DNA from 3 places in the Brevundimonas nasdae genome. Region 2 is predicted to be linked to each of the others. Evidence: riboswitches for the same ligand, from Rfam matches in the RefSeq annotation. Region 2 holds a riboswitch; each other region holds the start of a gene.
What was found. A riboswitch is a leader RNA that binds a small molecule or an ion and turns the genes downstream of it on or off. The one in region 2 is predicted to bind glycine.

Region 1: another riboswitch for glycine. It lies ahead of KWG56_RS11015 (TonB-dependent receptor domain-containing protein); the one in region 2 lies ahead of gcvT (glycine cleavage system aminomethyltransferase GcvT).
Region 3: another riboswitch for glycine. It lies ahead of KWG56_RS11855 (L-serine ammonia-lyase); the one in region 2 lies ahead of gcvT (glycine cleavage system aminomethyltransferase GcvT).

The regions. Positions count from the first base shown of each region.
Region 1 is NZ_CP080034.1:2,248,730-2,255,405, forward strand. Features, by position in the region: gene KWG56_RS11005 (amidohydrolase family protein) at 1-67, opposite strand, end outside; gene KWG56_RS11010 (S9 family peptidase) at 127-2,082, opposite strand; gene KWG56_RS11015 (TonB-dependent receptor domain-containing protein) at 2,171-4,858, opposite strand; glycine riboswitch at 5,038-5,127, opposite strand; gene KWG56_RS11020 (ABC transporter substrate-binding protein) at 5,335-6,426, opposite strand; gene KWG56_RS11025 (response regulator) at 6,486-6,676, shown strand, end outside.
Region 2 is NZ_CP080034.1:1,982,844-1,989,519, reverse strand. Features, by position in the region: gene gcvPB (aminomethyl-transferring glycine dehydrogenase subunit GcvPB) at 1-988, opposite strand, end outside; gene gcvPA (aminomethyl-transferring glycine dehydrogenase subunit GcvPA) at 1,003-2,355, opposite strand; gene KWG56_RS09720 (hypothetical protein) at 2,356-2,859, opposite strand; gene gcvH (glycine cleavage system protein GcvH) at 2,863-3,228, opposite strand; gene gcvT (glycine cleavage system aminomethyltransferase GcvT) at 3,365-4,477, opposite strand; glycine riboswitch at 4,536-4,614, opposite strand; glycine riboswitch at 4,619-4,716, opposite strand; gene KWG56_RS09705 (class 1 fructose-bisphosphatase) at 4,845-5,816, shown strand; gene pncA (bifunctional nicotinamidase/pyrazinamidase) at 5,832-6,464, shown strand; gene KWG56_RS09695 (Y-family DNA polymerase) at 6,468-6,676, opposite strand, start outside.
Region 3 is NZ_CP080034.1:2,428,334-2,435,009, reverse strand. Features, by position in the region: gene KWG56_RS11865 (TonB-dependent receptor plug domain-containing protein) at 102-2,957, shown strand; gene KWG56_RS11860 (GntR family transcriptional regulator) at 3,148-3,843, shown strand; glycine riboswitch at 3,918-4,005, shown strand; gene KWG56_RS11855 (L-serine ammonia-lyase) at 4,114-5,499, shown strand; gene glyA (serine hydroxymethyltransferase) at 5,514-6,676, shown strand, end outside.

The DNA.
Region 1 (6,676 bases), 270 kb from region 2:
GGATCGTCGCGCAGGCGGCGAGCGCGATCGCGACCGCACCCGTTAGGGCGGCGAGTTTGAATGTCATGGGGGGATGGTCCGAAAAGCATGACGGGGCCGGCCGCAGCCAGCCCCGTTTGCGGGTCTTCAGCGGGCGGCTTCGCCCAGCAGGGTCTGTTTCCAGAACAGCAGGCTGGTCCAGAAGTAGTAGTCTTCGTTTTCCTTCTTGTGGAAACCGTGACCTTCGTTTTCGGCCAGCAGATGCCAGGCCGTGCCGCCATTCGCCCGCACCGCGCGGATGATCTGGTCGGCTTCGGACGCCGGCACGCGGGGGTCGTTGCCGCCGGTCGCCACCAGCAGAGGAATGCTGATCCGGTCCACGCTGTTCAGGGGCGAGATTTCCTGCAGCTTCGCGCGCTGGACGGGATCGCGCTCGTCGCCATATTCCACCCGACGCAGGTCGCGACGGTAGGACTGGGTGTTTTCAAGGAAGGTGACGAAGTTCGAGATGCCGACGTAGCAGCTGGCCCCCTTCAGCTGGTCGCTGTAGTGCACCGCCGTGGCGTAGCACATGTAGCCGCCATACGAGATGCCGGTCACGGCGAAGCGCGAGGCGTCCAGATCGGGGTTCTGCTTCAGCGCGTCCAGGAAGGCGCCGATGTCCTTGACCGTGTCCTCACGCTTGAACGGGCCGTTGTCCAGATTGACGAACCGGGCGCCATAGCCGGACGAGCCGCGCACGTTCGGGAAGAACAGGGCCACGCCCAGCTCGTTCAGCAGATAGTTCTGCGGCCCCAGGAAGTCCGGGCGGGTCTGGCCTTCCGGCCCGCCGTGGATGTCGATGATCAGCGGACGCTTGCCGGGGAATTTCGCCGCGTCGGGACGATAGAGGAAGCCCGAGATCACTTCGCCGTCGAAGCTGGGGATCTGCACCAGCTCCGGCTCGACATTGACGGCCGGGTCCAGACCGCCCGTCTCGCTGTGGGTCCACTGGGTCACGGCCAGGGTGCGGGGATCGACCGAGAAGGCGTCGCCCGGCGTACGGGCCGACGACATCGACAGGCCGATGGCGCCCCAGGGTGCGATCTCGATCGCATGGCCGATGCTGTAGGGGATCACGCCTGACGGCAGACCACTGACGGTGCGCACCGCCCCCGAAGACGTGTCCAGGATCTTCAGGCGCGATACGCCCGCCTCATTGACCGCATAGGCGATGAACGAGCCGTCAGGCGCGATGGCGTAGTCGCTGACATCCCAGCGCGGCTCAGTGCTGACCGGGGTGAAGCGACGATTGGAGATGCGGCCCAGCCGCAGGAAGTCAGAGTCCGCATTGGAGGTCGCCCAGATGGCGCCGTCCGGCCCGTATTGCGGATCGACGTAAGAGAATTCAGCACGCGGATTCGTCAGCTGCGTCATCCGCCCGCTGGCCAGGTCCAGTTCATAGACCTGCGCGTGGTTGATCGACATCCGGTTCAGGACCAGGGCCTTGGCCCCGTCAGCCGAGAAGTCGGTGATGTTCCAGCCGCCGCCCGAGACCTGGGCCACCAGTCGGTCGCTGGAGGGATCGCGCGGATCAACGACATACAGGTCCATGTCCGCGCCGTTGCGACGCGACGAGGCATAGCCGACCCGCTTGCCGTCGCGGCTCCAGGCGCCGAACCAGTTGCGGCTCTTGCCGTCGGTCACCAGCGTCAGGCGGCCCGAGACCAGGGTGTAGAGTTGATAGAATTCGTCGCCGCCATTGTCCTTCTGGACCACCAGCACGTCGCCGGAGGGGGACAGGGCGCCCGCCATCACCGGCTCGTTCTCAAAGCTGATCTGACGACGGGCGCCGTCAGGGCCTGCCACCGAATGGATCTGATCGGTGGCGCCGAAGCGCGTCTTGATCAGCATCGAACGGTCCGAGGCGTTCCATCCCAGGAAGGCGGCGCGGCGCGACTGCAGATAGGGACGGGTCTCGTTGGCCAGCGCATCGGGCACGGACGGCAGGCCGTCGGCGACGATGGCGGCGGGCTTGGGGACCTCGGCCAGAGCCACAGGGGCCAGGGCGAGCGGCGCCGCCGACATGGCCAGAGCCAGGGCGAGCGAAAGGCGGGAGATCATGAGCGGCCTCTTCAGGCGGGAAGAAAAGGAGCCGCCGACCCCCGGGGTGGAGACCCGGGAGCCGACGACATGAGGTTCGGAACCAGAACTAGAAGCGGTACCGAGCCCCAACCGTGACGTACCGGCCGATTACATCGTAATACGGCGAGAACGACGCCCCCACGGGGGGTTCTTTGTCGAACAGGTTCGTGGCCTTGGCGTACAGTTCGACGCCGTCTGCGCCATACTTCGCCAGGTCAGCCGTCACCCCCAGATCGACGTAGGTGAAGGCGTCGATATGGTTGTTCGAGATAGGGATGGTGGAGTTGTAATTGCCGGCCGAGATGTAGCGGGCGCGCAGATCGACGCCGAACACTTCGCCCTTCCAGCCCAGGCTGGCGTTCAGGCGCAGCTTGGGCACGCCCAGACCGAACGAATAGCCCTGCGACTTCACATATTCGATCTCGGTGATGCCGTCGTCGGTGGTCAGGCTGTTCACCCAGGTGCCGACCAGACGCATCTTCAGACGACCCGTGGCGCCAGGCACCCACAGATCAGCCGCCGACGAATAGGACACCTCGGCGTCCACGCCGTCCGTCTGATACTTGGCCAGGTTCACGAAGGTGGACATGGTGCGGACCAGGTTGCCGCCCGCGTCACGCTCGATCTTGGCGCACAGGGCCGTATTGCCCGAGTTGCAGCGGTTCACCAGATCCTGCGGCGCGATCGTCGTGATCACGTCGTCGATCTTGATGCTGTAATAGTCCAGCGACAGGTTCAGGCCCGGGATCGAAGGCGGCGCATAGGTGACGCCCAGGGTCAGGGTGTCCGCCGTTTCCGGCAGCAGGTTCGGGTTGCCGCCGCCATTGTTCAACACATAGACGTTGGCGCCGTTCTTGGCCGGATCGTTGATCCAGTTGTAGCCGATGGTCGTCGTCGTGAAGAGTTCCGACAGGTTGGCCGAACGGATGTCACGCGACTGGGTGATCCGGCCGCGGAAGCCGGGGAAGAACTCGTTCGTGGCGCCGACCTTCCACGACCAGATCGAGCCAGTTGTGTCGTAGTCGGAGATACGGGCAGCCGCGTTGAACTGAAGATTATTCAGGATCGGCAGATCGCGAACGATCGGCACCAGGACTTCGGCAAAGGCCTCCTTGACGGTGAAATCACCCGCCATGGCCGAGAAGCTGAAGGTCTTGAACGCCTTGGCGGCGTCCAGTTCGCTGACGGTCTGCTTCAGCGATTCCTTGCGGGCTTCGAAGCCGAAGGCCACCGAGACATCACCCGCCGGCAGGGTGACGGGCTCGCCGCGCAGGCTGAAACCGACCGAATCCAGCTTGGTCGTGGCGCGCTGCTGCGGCGTGCCGGTGACATAGTCGATGGCTTCCTGCGACGGCGAACCCAGGCCGAACAGATTGATCGGCACGCAGCCCGAGTTGGCGTTGGTCAGGGTGACGCGGCAGACCGGCTTGCCCGACACCGGGTCGATGACGCTGTCCACGGCGTTGGCGAACTGGGTCTTCAGCAGGAAGCCTGGAGTGTCGATGTTGTTCTCGAACTCGCCGTGGCTGTAGTAGGCGCCCCAGCGCCAGTTACGGCCGAACTCGCCGTCCACCGCCAGGGTGGCCTGGGTCGTCAGACGCTCGAAGTCGATGGTCGAATACGACAGGTCCGAGTTGAAGCGGCCGAACTTGAAGCTGGTCTCGCCTGCAGCCGCCATGGCGCTGCGGATGGCGGGCGACAGGAAGGCGTTGTCGATGCCGATGGTCAGGTCGCCACGGTCGTGGTCGCCGAACCAGATGTAGTTGTTCCACATCCGCGAGTGGCGGATGTCGGCGGTGACGCGCAGGGTGTCGCTGACCTCATAAGTCGCGCTGGCCATGGCGGTGTAGCGCTGCTGCGGCGTGACCAGCGGGCTCAGGTCATCGTTGGACGGGCCTTCGCCGCCGACGGTGTTGGAGCCGCTCTTCGTACCGAAGTTGAACGGACGCAGCGTGCCGTCCGGGTTGAAGACCTTGCCGTTGTTGACGCCCGACAGGATCAGGCCGCCGTAGGCCGCATCGGCCATGCCGACGTTCGGCGTCAGCGCGCCGTTGACGGTCGCCCAGCGGCCGATGTTCGGGCGCGAGTTCTTCGGGATCACGCCGTCGTTGTTCAGATATTCGCCGCCGATGACGAAGTGGCCGCGCCCATCGGCGAAACCACGCCCCCAAGCGCCCTCGTAACGCACCTGCTCGGCGTCGTCATAGGACGAGATGCCGTATTCGGCGCCCAGCTTGCCGCCGGTGAAGTTGCGGTCGATGCCGACGTTGACCACGCCTGCCACAGCGCCCGAGCCCCAGGCCGCCGAGGCGCCGCCGGTCACGACGTCGACGCTCTTCACCAGAACCGACGGGATGCTGTTCAGGTCGTTTTCGCTGGAGACGCGGCGACCGTCGATCAGCACCAGGGTGCGGCTGATGCCCAGGCCGCGCAGGTCCACGGGCGCATTGCCCGCGCCGGTGTTGGTGCCGGTCGTCTGGGGCGAGGTGGTGGCGCGGAACTGGGGCATGTCGTTCAGCGCGGCAGCGATGTTGGGACGGGCGCCGACCGACAGGTCTTCGGCCGTCAGGCGCACGGTCGGGGTCGGGGCTTCAAAGCCGGCGCGGTCGATGCGCGAGCCGGTGACGACGATGTCGCTGACGGATGCGGTCTGTTCCGGGGCGGGTTCTGCGGTCTGGGCCAGTGCGGCTCCGGCGCAGGACAACAGGGCGATGGCGCTGCTGCAGCTGATCAGGCGGGTGTTCAAGCGAGACAAGACGAGATTCCTCATGGACGGCGGCGACGTCCCCTCCCAGGGAAGTCCGATGCGGTTCGGCGCTCTGACGGCGCCATTTCACCCCCGCTGTCTTCGTGCCTGAGAGTTTCAGGCCATCGGCCCTTGCTCCTTCGGCGAAGGCCGCACCCCCCTCGGGTCGCCCTGCTCTCCAGCGTTCATCGTGCAGCTCGGTCCGTTTGCCTGAGCGTTTCCGGGGCGGTTGCGCCTTCGGCGTCGGGGAAGTGTCCGAACTCTCCCGAGCTGCGATCGCCAGTAAGATATCGCAGAGACCTGCTGTCAAACGTCGCGTTTTTGCGTTTTAAAGCCCACAAAACACCGATATATAGAATATTATTCCACTTTCGGTCGCAGCAGAGGCTTCAGCATAAGGCCCAAAACCGTCCAGCGCCCGGACGTGACGGCGTCGTGACAGAAATGCGGCCTTTGCATGATCAGAAGTTATCCACAGGAAACCCTCAGGGCGCGTGCGGATCCAGCGGCGCGCGCGGCGCCCCCTCCATGGCCGCACGCCAGCGGCCCAGCAGCTTCTCGCGACGCTCATGATCCAGATTGGCCAACAGGCCCGGCCCCACCCGAATGGGACGCGCGCCGGGCGGCGATGGACGCAGCGCCGGATCAACGTCATCCCGCGCCGGTCTCATGCCCGCCTTGGCGACCGCCGCCTGACCTTCGCGCGATAGCAGGAAATCCAGAAAAAGCCGCGCCGCATTCGGATGGGCCGCATTGCGCGGGATAAAGGCGACCCGCGAAATCAGCAGGTGGTAGTCCGTGGGCGTGACCAGGGCGATGTCGGGGTGGTCCCTGACCCAGATCCGCCCATAGGACTGGTTCATGTTGAATACGAACAGGGTCTGTCCCGTCGCCAGCCGCCACATCATCCGCTGCCCCGAGGTGTCGAGACGGGGCTTGCGGCGGCCCAGGGCCTCCATCATCCGCCAGGCGTCGGGATAGATCTGGGTGTCCGACGACAACTGCATCAGGGCCACGCCGCTCTGCTCGGCATCATAGACCGCCAGGCGACCGTCGAAGATTTCAGGCCGGGCTTCCAGCAGCCGGATCAGGTCCGCATGGCTGTTCGGCGTCAGCGCAGGCGGCAGCAGGCGACGGTTGTAGGCGAAGACCACCGGCTCGGCCGTGATGCCGAACCCCTGATCGCGCCAGACCATGCCGTCGGGCATGGCGCGCCGGTGGGGCGACCTGTAGGTCTGGGCATAGCCGTCGTTGATCAGCTTGATCTGCACGTCCATCGCGGAGCTCCAGACCAGGTCCGCGCCCGGCCGTCCGGCCAGCACATCCGACACCACATTGCTGGCCAGCATGGTGGAGTTCATGTCCTCCAGACGGATCTCCACCTTGGGATACCGCGCCCGAAAGGCGTCGATCACCGGCCCCAGCATGCTGGTGTTGGTGCGGATCAGCAGCGCGCCTTCCTGCTCGGCCCGCCAGCGGATGTGGGGCGCGGTGCCCGCCCCCTCCGGCTCGCGTCCGCAGGCGGTCAGGGCGAAGGCGGCGGCGAAGATCACGGCGAACAGACCCCACGCCTTCACCACTTCGGCTTTCTCGCTATTGTGGCGCCCATGTCCCCGCTCCCCGCATCTGTGACCCCATGAGAATACTCGTCGTCGAGGATGACAAGGCGCTTCAACATTCTCTGGACGCCAGCCTGCGCAGTGCGGGGTTTGAGCCACGCTGCACCGACCAGGGCGCCGAAGCCCTGAGGCTTGAGCAGACCGAGGATTTCGACGCCGCCATCCTCGACATCGGCCTGCCCGACATCGACGGGTTCGAGATTCTGGC
Region 2 (6,676 bases):
CATGCACCACCCAGGGGGCAGGGGCGAAGGCGGCCAGGGCCTCTGACAGCACCACCGGACCCGCGCCGGGACCGCCGCCGCCGTGCGGCGTCGAGAAGGTCTTGTGCAGGTTGATGTGCATGGCGTCGACGCCCAGGTCGCCGGGGCGGACCCGGCCGACGATGGCGTTGAAGTTGGCGCCGTCGCAGTAGAAATAGGCGCCCGCCTCATGCGTCAGGCGCGCGATCTCGATGATGTCGCGCTCGAACAGGCCGCAGGTGTTGGGGTTGGTCACCATGATGGCGGCGACGTCCGGCCCCAGCTTGGACGCCAGATCGGCGACGTCCACGCGGCCGTCCTCGGTCTGGGCGACCTCGACGACGGAATAGCCGACGAAGGCGGCGGTGGCCGGGTTGGTGCCGTGGGCGGATGTCGGGACCAGAACCTTGCGGCGCTGCTCATGCTCGCCCTTGGCCTCGTGGGCGGCGCGGATGGCCATCAGGCCGCACAGTTCGCCGTGCGCGCCCGCCTTGGGCGACAGGGCGACCGCGGGCATTCCGGTCAGGGTCTTCAGCCAGTGGGCCAGCGTGTCCATCAGCTCCAGCGCGCCCTGAACCGTCGAAATCGGCTGCAGCGGATGGATGTCCGAGAAACCGGCCAGACGCGCCATCTTCTCGTTCAGGCGCGGGTTGTGCTTCATCGTGCACGACCCCAGCGGATAGATGGCCAGGTCGATGGCGTGGTTCTTCTGGCTCAGGCGCACGTAGTGGCGCATGGCCTCGGGCTCGGACAGGCCGGGCAGGCCGATCGGATCCTTGCGGACCAGGTCGCCTAGGTCCGACGCATCGGTCTTGGGCTCCGGCAGATCGACGCCGGTCTTGCCCCAGCCGTCGCCCTCAAAGATCAGGGCTTCATTCTGCAACAGGCCGCGACCGCCGGTCAGGGTGGCAGGCTTGGAATCGACCTGGTTCGGGGCGGTCGGGCGGCCGACAGTGTTCATCGTGCTCATTGTTCTGTCTCCGCTCAGGCCGCCAGCACCGTGGCGAGCGCTTTCGCCAGGAACTTGATGTCATGATCCAGGGTGGTCTCGGTCGCCGCGACCAGCAGGACGTCGTCCAGACCCGCGTCGGGCGCCAGACGGCTGTAGGGGACGCCCGCCAGCACATGATGACCGGCCAGGGTGTCCACCACCTCGGCGGCCTTTTTGCCCTTGGGCAGACGGATCGCGAACTCGTTGAAGAAGCGCGGCGTCAGCACCTCCACGCCCGGAATGGCGGCCAGGGCGTCGCGGGTGGCGACGGCCTTCTCGTGGTTCAGCAGGGCCAGTTTGCGCAGGCCCGTCTCGCCCAACAGGCTCATGTGGATGGTGAAGGCCAGGGTGCAGAGGCCAGAGTTGGTGCAGATGTTCGAGGTCGCCTTGTCGCGGCGGATGTGCTGTTCGCGCGTCGACAGGGTCAGGACGAAGCCGCGCTCGCCGTCGGCGTCCACGGTCTCGCCGGTCAGGCGGCCCGGCATCTGGCGGATCAGCTTTTCGCGCGTGGCGAACAGGCCGACATAGGGGCCGCCGAAGTTCAGGGCGTTGCCGATCGACTGGCCTTCGGCCGCGACGATGTCGGCGCCCATTTCGCCGGGCGATTTCAGCAGGCCCATGGACACGGCTTCCGTCACCACGACGATCAGCAGGGCGCCCGCGGCGTGGGCGGCCTCGGCGATCTTGGTCACGTCGGTGGCGGTGCCGAAGACGTTGGGCGTCTGGACGACGACGCAGGCGGTGTCCGGGCCGATCTGGTCGATGACGGCGGCTTCGGCGTCGAACGCCGGGGCCAGCGCCTGCGTCTCCACGCCGACGGCGTGAACCACGGTCTCGGTCGCCTTGACGTAGTGGGGGTGGACGCCGCCCGAGATCACCGCCTTGTTGCGGCGGGTCACGCGCGTGGCCATCAGCACGCCCTCGGCCATGGCGGTCGAACCATCATAGAGGGACGCGTTGGCGACCGGCATGCCGGTCAGGTTCGCAACCTGGGTCTGGAACTCGTACAGGTACTGTAGCGTGCCCTGCGCGATTTCCGGCTGATAGGGGGTGTAGCTGGTCAGGAACTCCGACCGCTGGATCACATGGTCCACCGTCGCCGGCACGTGGTGCTTGTAGGCCCCTGCGCCGCAGAAGAAGGGCACGGCGCCGGCGGTCGCATTCTTGGCGGCCATGGCGGACAAGGCGCGCTCGACCTCCAGTTCGCCCGCGACGCGGGGCAGGTCCACAGGCCCGTCCAGACGCGCGCTCTCGGGCACGTCGACAAACAGGTCGTCGATGGATTTCGCGCCGATGGCGGCGAGCATCGCCGTGCGGTCGTCGGGCGTCAGGGGGAGGTAGCGCATCTAGACAGCTTTTCCGAAAAGGAAGTCAGTGATTGAAAAACCCGGCTTGGCTCTGGCTGGGGTGCGTGAAGGCGAGGACTGCGGACGGCTCGGCGTGGTGCTGCGGTTGTTTCGAAGGCCTTTCAACAGATCGGTGAGCGCATCGGCGTCCTCGACCTCCCGGAGCTCGACTTCGTACATCAGGGGTGTGCGGGGCTCGCCCACATTGCCCGCAGGGCGCACCAACAATCTCCCGCCAGGACCATCCAGCATGAAGCTGTTGGTGCGCCGCAGAACGGCCAGCAGCGCGGCAGCGATGGCTGGCGTTAGAACCGGGTATTCCGCCAGCATCCCGTCCGGGGCGTCTTCTCCGAACATATACAGCAACGCGCCGTCGCTTAGCCGAATCTCCGCTTCCAGCCCGGTCCGCTCCGCCCCGCAGTCGGCCAGCGCCGCCTCGACCAACTGGCTCAGGCCAGGTTGCGAAGGCGTCGTGGTCGCGTGGGTGAAGCAGACCGTGAACACGGCTTACAGCGTGGCCAGGAAGGCGTCGTAGGCGGCCTGATCCATCAGGCCGTCCAGCTGCGAGGCGTCCGAGATCTTGATCTTGGCGAACCAGCCATCGGCTTCGGCGGCGGCGTTGACGGTCTCCGGGGCGGTCGACAGCACGTCGTTGGCCTCGACCACTTCGCCCGAGACGGGGGCATAGACGTCCGACGCCGCCTTGACGCTTTCGACCACGGCGAAGCTGTCGCCCTTGGCGAAGGTCTTGCCGACTTCCGGCACCTCGACGAACACCACGTCGCCCAGAGCCTCAGCCGCGTGCTTGGAAATGCCGACCGTGGCGATATCGCCGTCGACGCTGACCCACTCGTGATCCTTGGTGAAATGCATCTTGCTTCTCCTAAAGCCTTCATCCTCGGGCTTGACCCGAGGATCGGATGTTGTGCTGTCCGTGCGCCTATGTCTTCGCACGAGCGGTTGATCGCCCGGCCCTCGGGTCAAGCCCGAGGGTGACGGACAGAGAGGGTTACGCCTTCGGCTTGCGGTAATAGCGTTGCGCCACGAACGGCATGGCGATGACTTCGGCGGCGGCGGGTTTGCCGCGAACCAGAACCTTCAGTTCCGTGCCCAGTTCCGCAAAGGCGGGCGGCACGAAGCCCATGGCGATGTTCTTGCCCAGGCTGGGGGAGGGGCCGCCCGAGGTGACCTTGCCGATGATGTTTCCGTCGGCGTCGGCGATCTCGGCGCCTTCGCGGGCTGGGGCGCCTTCCTTGACGTGCAGGCCGACGCGGACGCGCGACGGACCCTCGGCTAGTTGCTTCAGGATGATGTCGGCGCCGTTGAAGTCTGCGCGTTCCTTGCGCGACTTGGACAGGGCGAAGGTCAGCGCGCCTTCGACCGGCGTGGTCGCGGCGTCGATGTCGTGGCCGTGCAGCGGCAGGCCAGCTTCGAGCCGCAGGCTGTCGCGGGCGCCCAGGCCGATCGGCTTGACGCGGGCGTCTTCCAGCAGGGTGTTCCAGATGCGCTCGGCCTGATCCGCTGGGACCGAAATCTCATAGCCGTCTTCGCCGGTGTAGCCCGAGCGCGAGACATAGCAGTCGGCGCCGAACAGCATCAGGCGGGCCGTCTCCATGAAGCCCATCTCGGCCAGCACCGGCTCATGGGCCGACATCAGCTCGGCGGCCTCCGGGCCCTGGATGGCGATCAGGGCGCGGTCCAGAACCGTCAGCTTGGCGTCGCCTTCCAGATTGGCGTTCCAGAAGGCGAAATCCTCGTCCTTGTTGCCGGCGTTGACGACGACGAACAGGCCGTCATGGTCGGGGCGGCCCGCCATCAGGTCGTCGATGATGCCGCCGTCCTTGTTCAGCAGCAGGGTGTATTTCTGCTTGCCCGCCTTCAGGATCTCATAGTCGCCGGGGACGAAGCGCTGGAACTGCGCCGTGGCGTCCGCGCCGGTGATCTTGCACTGGCCCATGTGCGATACGTCGAACAGGCCGACATGTTCGCGGGTCCAGCGGTGTTCGGCCAGAACGCCTTCATACTGGACCGGCATGTCATAGCCGCTGAAACCCACCATGCGGGCGCCTAAGCGCCGGTGCGCGGCGTTCAGCGGCGTGGTCTTGAGAGCTTGGTCGGTCATGGTTCAGACTTTCGCGGTCGCGTGTTGTGGCGGAGCTTCGCCGCCGTCCTCGCGCCCCCGCTGTCCTGAAGCCTGAGAGATTCCGGCGTTTCCGCCTTGCTCCGTCGGCGCGCCCGTAAAAGAGCGGCTTTCCAGCGTCCGTATGCTATCGCGGTCCGTTTGCCTGAGCGTTTCCGGGGCGGTTGCGCCTTCGGCGTCGAGCCTGATTTCCCAGCCCCGAACTCTCCCGCGAGAGCGACCGACCTAAGCCATCGAGTCAGGCCTCAAGTCAAGCGTCGCCAGTGCATCAGAGGTCTGACAGAGCTTGCCCCGCGCGTCCTGTGCGGCCATGAGTGCGCGACGCCCAACAACCTACGGGAAAGCCTCCATGTCCGCCGACCGCCTTCGTCTCGACGACCACATCGCCGCGCTGGAGGCGCCGCAGGGACTGAAATCTGTCCTGACCGTGATCGCCGCAACCTGCGCCCAGATCAGCGACGTGGTGGCGGGCGGCGCCCTGGTCGGCGCACTGGGCGCATCGGGCCAGATCAACGTCCAGGACGAGGAGCAGAAGAAGCTGGACGTCATCACCGACGACATGCTGACCCAGGCGCTTCTGGCCTGTCCCGCCATCGCCGGCGTCGCATCCGAGGAAAAGGATCAGGTCGAGCCCGCCTCCAATCCGGCCGGTGAATATCTGGCCCTGTTCGACCCGCTGGACGGTTCGTCCAACATCGACATCAATGCGCCGGTCGGCACCATCGTCTCGGTGCTGAAGTCGGCGACCCCGACGCCGGTCGAGGCCGATTTCCTGCAGACAGGCCGCCATCAGGTCGCCGCCGTCTATGCCGTCTATGGCCCCCAGACCATGCTGGTGCTGACGACGGGCGACGGCGTGAAGGGTTTCACCCTGTCCAACGACGGCCAGTGGTTGCTGACCCACGACGACATCACGATTTCGCCGGATACCAAGGAGTTCGCGATCAACGTCTCCAACCAGCGTCACTGGGCCGAGCCGGTCCAGCGCTATCTGGACGGCGTGCTGCAGGGGGCGGAGGGGCCGCGCGGCAAGAACTTCAACATGCGCTGGGTCGCGGCCATGGTCGCCGATGTCCACCGCATCCTGATGCGCGGCGGCGTCTTCCTCTATCCGTGGGACAAGCGCGAGCCGAACAAGCCGGGCAAGCTGCGCCTGATGTACGAAGGCAATCCGATGGCCCTGCTTGTCGAACAGGCGGGCGGCAAGGCGACCACCGACGGCGTCCAGCCCATCCTCGACGTTCAGCCGACCCAGTTGCACCAGCGCATTCCCGTCGCCCTGGGCTCGGCCAACGAAATCGACGCCTTCGCGAGCGCCTGAACCGGAGCCTGAGCCATGATCATCGGTCCCGCCGACGCCCTTCTGGTCATCGACCCGCAGAACGACTTCTGCGAGGGCGGCGCGCTGGCGGTCGCGGGCGGGGCGTGGATCATGCCGCTGATCAACCAGTTGGCGGAACGGTTCGACAAGGTGATCGCGACGCAGGACTGGCATACGTCGGATCAGATATCCTTCGCCTCCAACCACCCCGGCGCGACGCCCTTCACCGAGATTGAGGTCGCCTATGGCCGCCAGATGCTGTGGCCGGATCATTGCCTGCAGGGTTCAGCCGGGGCCGACTTCCACCCCGATGTGAAGCCGACCATCGACCGCGCCCTGGCCGTGGTCCGCAAGGGCTATAATCCGGCGGTCGACAGCTACTCCGGCTTCTTCGAGAACGACCGCCAGACCCGGACGGGCCTTGCGGGCCTGCTGCGTGATCTGGGTGTGCAAAGGGTCTTTCTGGCGGGTCTGGCCTTTGACTACTGCGTTCGTTTCACCGCCGAGGACGCCGTGCGCGAAGGGTTCGAGGCCATCGTCATCACCGACGCCAGCCGCGCCATTGCGCCCGATACTGAAGCGGCGGCGCACGACAGCTTCCGGGCGCGGGGCGTGACGGAGATCGAAGCGGCGACGCTGCTCGCCTAGCCCTCACTCCCAGAAATCCTCCGCATCGGGAATCCGCGTAAAGGCGATCTTCGCGCCGATATAGTCCGGCAGACCCGCGTTCGGGCCGATGCTGACCGTGTCCTTGCCATAGCGGCGGTTCAGCGCGTCCAAGGCTTGGGACAGTTTTAGCGACCGCGCCGTGCCCCCCTGGTCAGGGCCGGAATCAAACAGGTCTGTCTCGAAGGCGCCGC
Region 3 (6,676 bases), 450 kb from region 2:
TTCAGGTTATTCCCGTTTTCTGCCTCTGCTTCGCCGTGCTTGCCAGATCGAGCCGCGGTCGCGCCGCGCCCCGGCTCATATAAAAAATATGGGAGGGAAGTATGAGACGGACTATGTTTGGTGTCAGCGGTCTGACGCTTGGAATGCTGTTAGCGACGGGCGCTGTCGCCCAGACGAATGAAGAGCCGGCTTCTGTGGGTGATGTCGTCGTCACCGGATCTCGATTGGCGGGGTCGGCGCTGAACTCGCCTGTGCCGGTCACCGCCGTAAGTGCGGAACAGATCGAGGCGACAGGGCATCAGAATCTGGCCGACATCCTGACGGAGCTGCCGCAAACCGGTGTCGGATTGAATGGCGCGAACAGCCAGAGAAACGCGAACCTGGCGGGGCTTAACCTGATCAGCCTGCGCCATCTGGGCGCGGATCGGACGCTTGTATTGGTCAACGGCCGCCGCGTGGTGGCGGGTCAGCCTTTTACGGCGGCGGTCGACATCAACTCCATCCCGGCGGCGCTGGTTGAGCGGGTTGAACTGGTGACGGGCGGCGCGTCGGCGGTGTATGGCGCTGACGCTGTCAGCGGGGTGGTAAACATCCTGCTGAAGCGGGATTTCGAAGGCTTTGCCGCTACGGTGAATGCGGGGATTACGTCGCGCGGGGATGGAGAATCGCGCGGCTTCAACTTCACTGCGGGCAAGAATTTCGACGAGGGTAAGGGCAATGTCGTCGTCAACTTCCTGTATGACGATGTGGCCGGGGTTCAGGCGACCCAGCGCGCGTGGGGCGTCAGCGGCGTCAACACGATCAGCAACCCCGAGAATACCGGGCCGAACGACGGCATACCCAACTTCATTCAGGCGCCCAACATCCGCTTCAACTGGTCCAACCAGCAGGGCCTGGTCTGGGTCGCAGGGCAGTATCTGTCGCTGACATCGGATGGAACGGGCATCCGGCCTTACGACTTCGGGGCGCTGGGTGATCGAGGCGGTCGCAGCGTTGGCGGCGATGGCGGAAGCTTTGAGCAGTACGACAATCTGAGCATGCCGCTGGAGCGCTATGGCCTGACCAGCAATTTCAACTACCAGATCACGCCGAAGATCCATTTCTTCTTTGAAGGCAACTACATCAAGACCAAGACCCAGTCCTTCTGGCAGCCGGTCGCGGATGATTTCGTCTATGCCTCGCCGTGGTTGACGCTGGATAATCCCTTCATGCCGACCGATCTGCGGGCTGTGCTGACCGCCAATGGCCAGACCGGCACGGAGGTTTACCGCGTCTATGACCAGTTCGGGCGTCGCGGCAGTGTGGCGGACCGGACGCAACAGCAGTTCACCGGAGGCATCGACGGGAAGCTGTCCGGCAGTTGGAAGTACAACCTGTTCGCCGCCTATGGCGAGAACAGCCAGAACACGCTGCTGGTGAATGGCCGCAACCAGACCCGCTGGCTGCAACAGAATGACGTCATCCTGCTGAACGGCGCCCCGGCCTGTCGCAGCGCAGAGGCGCGGGCGCAGGGGTGTGTGCCCTATAACCCGTTCGGGCAGACGACGGGCACGGACGCCGCCATCGCTTACAGCCGCATAGACGAGCCCTATTCCGCCAGCACCCGGCTGAAGACGGTCGGCGGCAGCCTGAGCGGCGACCTGCTGCAACTGCCCGCAGGGCCGGTCGCTTCGGCGATCGGATTTGAATGGCGCGAGGCGAGCGCGGAGACGCATCCTTCCGCGCTGCAGCAGCAGGGGCTGACCTTCTATCCGCAGGAAAGCCCGGTCAGCGGCTCCATCCGCGTGAAGGAGGCCTTCGCCGAACTGAGGGCGCCCCTGATCAGGGACCATGTCCTGATCAACGACCTGCAGATCCAGGCGGCGGGTCGGGTGTCGGACTACAATGTCAACGGAACCCAGTATTCGTGGAATCTTGGCGGCGTCTATTCTCCGGTCGAGGGATTGCGGTTCCGGGTGATGCGGTCGCAGTCGGTGCGGGCGCCGAACGTCTCCGAACTGTTCTCGCCACTGCAGGAAAGCTTCTTCTTCGTCAGCGATCCCTGCGACGTCACTTTGCGGAATCAGTCGGCGACGCGCGAGGCCAACTGCACAGCCTTGGGCATCCCGGCAAACTTCTCGGCGCCCACCAATGGTTCGACCGTTCACGGCCAGATCGGCGGCAACATTCATCTTGAGCCGGAGACTGCCAAGACCTGGACCATCGGTGCGACGCTGGCGACATCGCGTCTGCCCGGCCTGACGGTGACCGTGGACTATTTCGACATCGAAATCACTGACGCCATCGGGGCCATTCCGGTGCAGTCGCTGGTGGACAACTGTGTTGACCTGAACATCTCGCCCGACGCTAACGCCAACTGCGCGGCGGTCACACGCAGTTCGACCACCCACGGCATCACCAATGTCCAGGCGACATCCCTGAACATAGGCAAGTTCACCAGCCGTGGAGTGGACTTCAACCTGAACTACAAATTCGATCTGTCCCGATACGCCTCGACACTGCCGGGGGAGCTGACGCTGAACCTGGCGGGAACCTATCTGGACCGTCTGCGTCAGCTGACGGATGCGGCGGATCCCCTGACCGAAATACGGCTTGAGGGCACTTTGGGGTCGCCGAAGTGGAACGCCATCGCCTCGGCCGTCTATCGCCTGGATGATCTGTCGGTCAGTTGGCGCGCGCGATACCATGGCAGCACCTCGATCTTGAGCGGGATCAGCGTCTCCAACCCGCCGCCTGCTGATCAGTTCGATCGGCCCAATACAGGAACCAAGGTCTTCAATGATCTGTCTGTCGCCTATCAGATCAACGCGAAAACCGACGCCCGCATCACTGTGCAGAACATCTTTGACGTGAAGCCGCCGAACCGCGCCTTCAACATCCACCAGGGCATCTACAACGCTTCCTTCTATGACAACCTGGGGACGTCGATCGTCGGCGCCCTTACCTATCGTTTCTGACGTCGTAATCCGGGTGGGTTTCTTCCGGATCGGGGCTTCGGTCTCGATCCGGTGGAATTTTCCGACAGAGTTTCCTTCTCAACTGATCTGACTGTAGTGTGATATCGATCGTCGCGCATGAGTCCGTCAGGGCGTTGCAGGATGATGGATGGGCAGAGCGCCGTCTCGTCCGGAGAGGTGAGCAGCGGTCATGTCGATAAGTTCAAGCCTTCCTTCCTTCGATCCGCTTGATCGGATGACGTTGCAGGCGCAGGCCTATCAGCAACTGCGCAAGGCGTTGATGGCCGGGGTGTTCAAGCCGGGCACAGTGATCACCATACGCGCCGCCGCCGAGGCGCTGGGCACCAGCCCGATGCCTGTGCGCGCGGCTCTGCAACGGTTGGAGGCGGAAGGCGCGCTGGTCGCGAGGGGCAGCAAGCGCACGCTGGAGATCCCCGCACTGACGCGCGACGAATACCAGGAACTGCGCGACATCCGGGTGCAGCTGGACGGGCTGGCGGCCGAGCGCGCCGCGGCCAACGTGACGCCGGACGAGGTCGATGAGATCGACGCCCTGTGCCGCGCCATGCAGGCGGCGGCTGAGGCGGGAATTCTGGATGACTATGTCCGCACCAACTGGGATTTCCATCTGGCGATCTGCCGGGCAAGCCGCATGGAACGACTGGTCGCCCTGATCGAAAATCTGTGGCTGCGGATCGGCCCCTATGTCCCGCTGATGATGCCGGACCGTGAAAGCATGGTCGCCAGCATGGGCGCGCACTGGAGAGCTGTGGAGGCGCTGCGGGCCAGGGACGGCGTCGCTGCGCGTCAGGCGATAGCCGACGACCTGACAAACTCCGGCGCCAAGCTGATGACGCAATTGGCGCAGGGTGCTGCAGCGGGCTGATCTGAAGCGGTCGCTATGGCTCTTGTCGTTTTCGTGTTGACAGCCCTGCTTGCGGCATGATTTGTGATCACAAAGAACACGACTTGGGAGAGACCGGTTCAACCGGCGCCGAAGGAGCAACCGCCCCGGAAACTCTCAGGCACCAGGGACCAGGTCGTGACATAATTCTGGAAAGAGGCGCCCAGAGCGTCCGCCGACGGGATAACGATCTCAGGCAAACCGACAGAAGGGGCGCAGTTGGACCGGGGAACCGGCCGGGGAAATGCGCCTATGACACTTGCTTCTCATCACGACACAGGTGCGCCCGCGCTCAGCGTGCTCGACCTGTTCACCATCGGCGTAGGGCCTTCCAGTTCGCACACGGTGGGGCCGATGCGTGCTGCGGCCGCATTTGGTGAAGCGGCGCTGCTGGAGGGGCGGCCGACGGCCGTTCGCTGTGAGCTCTACGGATCGCTGGCCCTGACGGGGCGCGGACATGCTACCGATGTCGCGGTCCTGCTGGGGCTGTGTGGCTTGAGGCCGGAAGGGGTTGATCCCGACGCTGTGCCGACGTTGATTGAAGAAATCCGTCGGACGAAAGCGCTGCAACTGGGCGGACAGGTCGCTGTTCCGTTCGACGAGGATCAGCAGCTTGTCTTCCATTTCGGAGAGTTCCTGCCCGGCCATCCCAACGCCATGCGTCTGTCGGCGGACTATGCTGACGGCCGCCGGATCGAACGAACCTATTATTCCATTGGCGGGGGGGCGGTGAGGGAAGAGGGCGGCCATGCGCCGCCGCGTCAGAATGTTCAGGTCGCCCGTCCGTTCACCTCTGGCGCGGATCTGCTGTCAATCGGCGCCGAGACAGGGCTTTCAATCGCTGACATCGTCTGGGGCAATGAAGAAGCCTGGCGTTCGCGCGAGGAAACCGCCGCCTTCATTGACGCCGTCCGGCTGGCCATGCTGGCCTGCATCGAGCGCGGCTATCGCCAGGAAGGCATCCTTCCCGGCGGACTGAACGTCCGCAGGCGGGCCAAGAGCCTGCATGACGCCCTGACGGCGCGTGGGCCGCGCACGGACCCGTCACATGTCTTCGAGTGGGTCAGTCTTTATGCGCTGAGCGTGAACGAAGAGAACGCCGCCGGGGGGCGTGTGGTCACGGCGCCGACCAATGGTGCAGCGGGCGTTCTGCCTGCGGTGATGAAATACTACGAAGCCTTCGTTCCGGGATCGACGCTTGAGGGCAGCCGGACCTTCCTGGTCACGGCCGCCGCAATCGGCTTTCTCTACAAGACCAGAGCCTCGATCTCCGCCGCCGAAATGGGGTGTCAGGGCGAAGTCGGCGTCGCCTGTTCGATGGCCGCAGCGGGTCTGGTGGCCGCACTGGGCGGCACGAACGAGCAGGTCGAAAACGCCGCCGAGATCGGCATGGAGCACAATCTGGGCCTGACCTGTGATCCCATTGGGGGCTTGGTTCAGATCCCCTGCATCGAACGCAACACCATGGGCGCCGTGAAGGCGATCAACGCCGCCTATCTCGCCCTGCAGGGCGATGGAAAGCACGTCGTTTCTCTGGACGCCGTGATCGAGACCATGCGCCAGACGGGCGAGGATATGCGGTCAAAATACAAGGAGACCAGCCTTGGCGGTCTCGCAGTCAACGTCGTCGAATGCTGAGGAGGAGCACCAGAATGTCAGACTTTTTCGCGCGCAACCTGAAGGCGGATTCGGTCATCTATGACGCGATCAATCAGGAGGCCGTTCGCCAGAACAGCCAGATCGAGCTGATCGCAAGCGAGAACATCACGTCGCCTGCGGTGATCGCCGCTCAGGGCAGTGTTCTCACGAACAAATACGCAGAGGGGTATCCCGGAAAACGCTACTATGGCGGGTGCGAATATGTCGACATCGTCGAGCGTGTCGCCATTGAGCGGGCTTGCGAACTGTTCGGCAGCGCCTACGCCAATGTGCAGTCGCATTCCGGCGCGCAGGCGAACGGGGCGGTGCTGATGGCGCTGCTCAAGCCTGGCGATGTCATCCTGGGCATGTCTCTCGACGCGGGGGGGCATCTGACGCACGGCGCCAAGCCGACTCTATCCGGGAAATGGTTCACGCCGGTCCAGTACGGCGTACGTGAGAGTGATGGTCTGATCGACTATGATCAGGTCCAGTCCCTCGCCGAACAGCACCGCCCCAAGCTGATCATCGCAGGGGGGTCGGCGATCCCGCGTCAGATCGATTTCGCGCGGTTCCGCCAGATCGCCGACAGCGTGGAGGCCTATCTGCTGGTGGATATGGCTCACATCGCGGGTCTGGTGGCGGGCGGCCTGCATCCCAGCCCGGTGCCGCATGCCCACATCGTGACCAGCACGACTCACAAGACGCTGCGTGGGCCGCGCGGCGGTCTGATCCTGACGAATGACGAGGTGCTGGCCAAGAAGATCAACTCGGCGGTGTTCCCCGGACTGCAGGGCGGGCCTCTGATGCATGTGATCGCAGGCAAGGCTGTCGCGTTCGGCGAGGCGCTGGACCCCTCCTTCAAGGACTACGCGCAACAGGTGGTGTTGAACGCACGGGCTCTGGGTGCAGCTCTGATCGAGCGGGGCTTTGATTTGGTCACCGGCGGCACAGACACCCATCTGGTGCTGGTTGATCTGCGCTCACGCGACATCAGCGGACGTGAGGCGGAAGTCAGCCTCGAGCACGCCCACCTCACCTGCAACAAGAACGGCATTCCGTTCGACCCGCGTCCGCCTGCGCAGACCAGCGGCATCCGTTTGGGGTCCCCTGCGGGAACCACGCGAGGATTCAAGGAGGCTGAGTTCACCCAGGTCGGTCATCTGATCGCCGACGT